Regions from separate parts of the Nicoliella sp. ESL1120 genome, predicted to be linked through region 2. Evidence: a T-box and tRNA genes for the amino acid it is inferred to sense, from the RefSeq annotation. Region 2 holds a T-box; the other holds one or more tRNA genes.
What was found. The T-box of region 2 lies ahead of leuS (leucine--tRNA ligase). A T-box ahead of a tRNA ligase gene usually reads a tRNA of that ligase, here a tRNA-Leu.
Positions count from the first base shown of each region.

Region 1: it encodes a tRNA-Leu, which carries the amino acid that the T-box ahead of leuS (leucine--tRNA ligase) is inferred to sense. The anticodon was not compared.

Region 1 covers NZ_CP196383.1:816,778-819,129, reverse strand. Annotated here, with positions in the region: tRNA gene ACSYTE_RS03490 (tRNA-Ser) at 1-48, opposite strand, end outside; tRNA gene ACSYTE_RS03485 (tRNA-Ile) at 52-125, opposite strand; tRNA gene ACSYTE_RS03480 (tRNA-Gly) at 132-202, opposite strand; tRNA gene ACSYTE_RS03475 (tRNA-Phe) at 226-298, opposite strand; tRNA gene ACSYTE_RS03470 (tRNA-Asp) at 307-380, opposite strand; tRNA gene ACSYTE_RS03465 (tRNA-Met) at 385-458, opposite strand; tRNA gene ACSYTE_RS03460 (tRNA-Ser) at 469-556, opposite strand; tRNA gene ACSYTE_RS03455 (tRNA-Ile) at 585-658, opposite strand; tRNA gene ACSYTE_RS03450 (tRNA-Met) at 668-741, opposite strand; tRNA gene ACSYTE_RS03445 (tRNA-Pro) at 775-848, opposite strand; tRNA gene ACSYTE_RS03440 (tRNA-Arg) at 855-928, opposite strand; tRNA gene ACSYTE_RS03435 (tRNA-Leu) at 934-1,019, opposite strand; tRNA gene ACSYTE_RS03430 (tRNA-Gly) at 1,038-1,109, opposite strand; tRNA gene ACSYTE_RS03425 (tRNA-Thr) at 1,115-1,187, opposite strand; tRNA gene ACSYTE_RS03420 (tRNA-Val) at 1,240-1,312, opposite strand; rRNA gene rrf (5S ribosomal RNA) at 1,318-1,434, opposite strand; rRNA gene ACSYTE_RS03410 (23S ribosomal RNA) at 1,506-2,352, opposite strand, start outside.
Region 2 covers NZ_CP196383.1:1,253,032-1,255,383, forward strand. Annotated here, with positions in the region: gene leuS (leucine--tRNA ligase) at 1-936, opposite strand, end outside; T-box leader at 988-1,204, opposite strand; gene mnmM (tRNA 5-(aminomethyl)-2-thiouridylate-methyltransferase MnmM) at 1,269-1,856, shown strand; gene ACSYTE_RS05365 (MDR family MFS transporter) at 1,867-2,352, opposite strand, start outside.

The DNA.
Region 1 (2,352 bases), 440 kb from region 2:
CCTATACCCTTAGCAGGGGCACCTCTTCAGCCACTTGAGTACTTCTCCATATGGGCCTAAATGGACTCGAACCATCGACCTCACGCTTATCAGGCGTGCGCTCTCACCAACTGAGCTATAGGCCCATATAAAGCGGGTAACGAGAATCGAACTCGCGACAATAGCTTGGAAGGCTATGGTTTTACCACTAAACTATACCCGCATAATATGGTATTTAATTTTAAATGGCGCGGGACAGAATCGAACTGCCGACACACGGAGCTTCAATCCGTTGCTCTACCAACTGAGCTACCGAGCCATATGGAACGGTCCGTACGAGACTCGAACTCGTGATCTCCGCCGTGACAGGGCGGCGTCATAACCAACTGGACCAACGGACCATAATTGCGGGAGCTGGATTTGAACCAACGACCTTCGGGTTATGAGCCCGACGAGCTACCGAACTGCTCCATCCCGCGATAATAAAAAAGGAGGATGAGGGATTCGAACCCTCGCGCGCTTTGACACGCCTAGCGGTTTTCAAGACCGCCCCCTTCAGCCACTTGGGTAATCCTCCATATTGAAGTTAAAACTAAAGGTCTTAATGGACCTTGTAGGACTCGAACCTACGACCAGACGGTTATGAGCCGTCGGCTCTAACCAACTGAGCTAAAGGTCCAAGTCACTATCGCGGCAGGGGGAATCGAACCCTCGACCTCCCGGGTATGAACCGGACGCTCTAGCCAGCTGAGCTACACCGCGATCTATAAATAAAACTATTGAAATTTTATTCAATCGGGAAGACAGGATTCGAACCTGCGACCCCTTGGTCCCAAACCAAGTGCTCTACCAAGCTGAGCTACTTCCCGAATATATGCACCCAGTAGGAGTCGAACCTACAACCTTCTGATTCGTAGTCAGACACTCTATCCAGTTGCGCTATGGGTGCAAAAGTGCCGAGGACCGGGATCGAACCGGTACGGTTATCACTAACCGCAGGATTTTAAGTCCTGTGCGTCTGCCAATTCCGCCACCCCGGCATAATAATGAATTGGCAAAGCGGAAGACGGGATTCGAACCCGCGACCCCCACCATGGCAAGGTGATGTTCTACCACTGAACTACTTCCGCAGCAATGCCGACTAGAGGATTCGAACCTCCGACCCCCTGTTTACAAGACAGATGCTCTGCCAACTGAGCTAAGTCGGCATAAAAGCCTTTAAAAAATATTTATAAATCCAAACATGATTATTTTCATGAATGGAGGATACAGGGCTCGAACCTGTGACCTCCTGCTTGTAAGGCAGATGCTCTCCCAACTGAGCTAATCCTCCATAAAGCGTGGCAACGTCCTATCCTTGCAGGGGGCGATCCCCCAACTACTTTTGGCGTTCAAAAGCTTAACTTCTGTGTTCGACATGGGAACAGGTGTATCCTTCTGGCCATCATCACCACACTATTTAACTGCGAGAACTTCGTTCTCTCAAAACTAGATAATATCTTATTCTTCCGTGAGAACAACCTTACTTGGTTAAGTCCTCGACCAATTAGTACTGGTCCGCTCCATGCATCACTGCACTTCCACTTCCAGCCTATCTACCTGATCATCTTTCAGGGGTCTTACTTCCATAAAGGAATGGGAAATCTCATCTCGAGGTGGGTTTCACACTTAGATGCTTTCAGCGTTTATCTCATCCATACATAGCTACCCAGCGATGCGCCTGGCGGCACAACTGGTACACCAGCGGTATGTCCACTCCGGTCCTCTCGTACTAAGAGCAGCTCCTCTCAAATTTCCTACGCCCGCGACGGATAGGGACCGAACTGTCTCACGACGTTCTGAACCCAGCTCGCGTACCGCTTTAATGGGCGAACAGCCCAACCCTTGGGACCAACTACAGCCCCAGGATGCGATGAGCCGACATCGAGGTGCCAAACCTCCCCGTCGATGTGAACTCTTGGGGGAGATAAGCCTGTTATCCCCAGGGTAGCTTTTATCCGTTGAGCGATGGCCCTTCCATACGGTACCACCGGATCACTAAGCCCGACTTTCGTCCCTGCTCGACCTGTATGTCTCGCAGTCAAGCTCCCTTCTGCCTTTACACTCGTCGAATGATTTCCAACCATTCTGAGGGAACCTTTGGGCGCCTCCGTTACTGTTTAGGAGGCGACCGCCCCAGTCAAACTGCCAACCAGACACTGTCTCCCACCACGATCAGTGGTGCGGGTTAGAGTGTTCATACAGCGAGGGTAGTATCCCACCAATGCCTCCATCGAGACTAGCGTCCCGACTTCTATGGCTCCTACCTATCCTGTACAAGCTATACAAACACCCAATATCAAGTTACAGTAAAGCTCCATGGGGTCTTTCCGT
Region 2 (2,352 bases):
TCCGTAAGCTCCAGTAAAGACCCCGCTCTTATTCTTGTTCAAATCGGTTCTTTCCAAATCGGACTTGGTTGAAACTTCCTTGCGGTATGCAGCAACGGCATCCTTTTGGTCAGGGGTGGTAATTTGATCAACTAAGTCGTGTTCTGGAGCTAAAACCATGTATGTAGCCCCAAATAAAGTATCTGGACGGGTGGTAAATACTTCTACCTTCTTGTCTTCATGGCCCTTAACCTTAAAATCAACACTCGCTCCAACGGAACGGCCGATCCAGTTACGTTGTTGTTCCTTGATGCTTTCAGGCCAATCCAAGTCGTCTAAGTCATCGATCAAGCGATCAGCATAGGCAGTAATTCGTAAGACCCATTGGCGCATTGGAACCCGATAAACAGGGAAGCCACCCCGTTCGGTCTTACCGTTGATTACTTCTTCGTTGGCAACCACGGTCCCACCCATTAAATCAGGTGCCCAGTTTACTTCGATTTCATCTTCGTAGGCTAAGCCCTTCTTATATAATTGTTCGAAAATCCATTGGGTCCACTTGTAGTACTTAGGATCCGTGGTATTCACTTCACGATGCCAATCATATGAGAAACCAAGCGATTTAATTTGTTTTTTAAAGGTTTGAATATTCTCTTCAGTAAACTTACCAGGATGGTGGCCAGTCTTCATTGCGTATTGTTCAGCAGGGAGCCCAAATGCATCCCACCCCATTGGATGTAAGACGTTCTTACCCTGCATCCGCTTCATCCGCGCCATAATATCGGTAGCGGTGTATCCTTCTGGATGACCGACATGTAGTCCTTTTCCAGATGGATAAGGGAACATATCCAAAACGTAGTATTTTTCTTTATCATAATCATCACTGGTTGCAAAAGTATCATGCTTATCCCAGTAGCGTTGCCATTTCTTTTCAATATCTGTGTGATCGTAAGGCATTTATATTCCTCCCTTTTCTTAAACAACAAAAAAGCCCCATAGAAAAAAATTCTATAGGACGATTATTCCGCGTTACCACCTAAATTCTTTACCCAAAAAGGCAAAGCACTCGAGTCCTTAACGCGGAAAACGTTTTAATCTACTTATTTATTAGTTTCAATTAAGAATTAATAACGATGAGTTCGTCGGTTAATTATCTAAATTCACACTAACCATTTAGTCTCTGAAAAAAATTAAGCCCACTACTATTTCGTCTAATTTATGTTGTTCAATTTAATGTTATAATAGCAAAGTTAACTCATAAAAGCAAGCGAACTACTCATTTAATTTTAATGAAGGGACGAATCGTTATCATGAAAATCAAACCCGCTTTATATTACAGCCATTCATTACTCCAAACGGTCGTTGAACACGGTGACACCGTTATTGATGCGACCGTAGGCAACGGCAATGACACAGAATTTTTAGCAAATTTGGTAGGACCCAATGGAATGGTTTATGGTTTTGACATTCAAGAATTAGCAATTGAGCATACCAATAAACGACTGGCAGAGCAGAATTTATTGAACCAAGTAAAACTTTATCATCGCGGTCATGAACAAATAAATAATACCCTTCCACCTGAACAACTAATTCGGGCTGCAACCTTTAATTTAGGCTATCTGCCAGGTAGTGACCATAAAAAAATTACTACTGCTAATACAACCATTCCAGCAATCAAGGCGTGCCTAGCACGGTTACAGCCAAATGGTATCATAACGATCGTTTTATACTATGGACACCCTGGGGGTAAAAATGAAAAAGAGCTTGTAATTCAATTTTCTGAACAACTCGATCAAAAAGAGTTCACAGTATTAAAATATCAATTCATCAATCAGGTCAATAATCCACCCATTTTGATTGCCATCCAAAAAAGATGATGCCTAAATTCTAGGCAACATCTTTTTTACGATAGGTAATATTAATAATTAAAGCTAAAGCCACAATAACCGTCCCCACTAAAAAGACATCATGCAGGGAGTTATACAAAATATTTTTTAAATTAGGGAGTAACTTAGCCGGAAGTGTTGCTGCTGTGACTGGATCCATTAACTTGTTAATCATTTTAATTGAAGTTCCAGAAACTTGCAGGGTCCCGACCCTTAATGAAGTATTCATAAAGATTCCAAAAATTGCAATAAATAAGGTTTGTCCAACCGTTCGACACAAAACATTAAATGAAGTAGCAGCCCCAACATTATTGTCAGCAACTTTATTTTGTACTACGACAATCGGATTCGTAGTGGCAATCCCAAATCCTAACCCACAAATTGATGTTAATAAGATAAATAAATTAAATGCCATTGTTTGTGGAGCAAGCACTAATCCAAAAGCACCTATTAATACTAAAACGATTCCAATGGTCGTAACATCTCT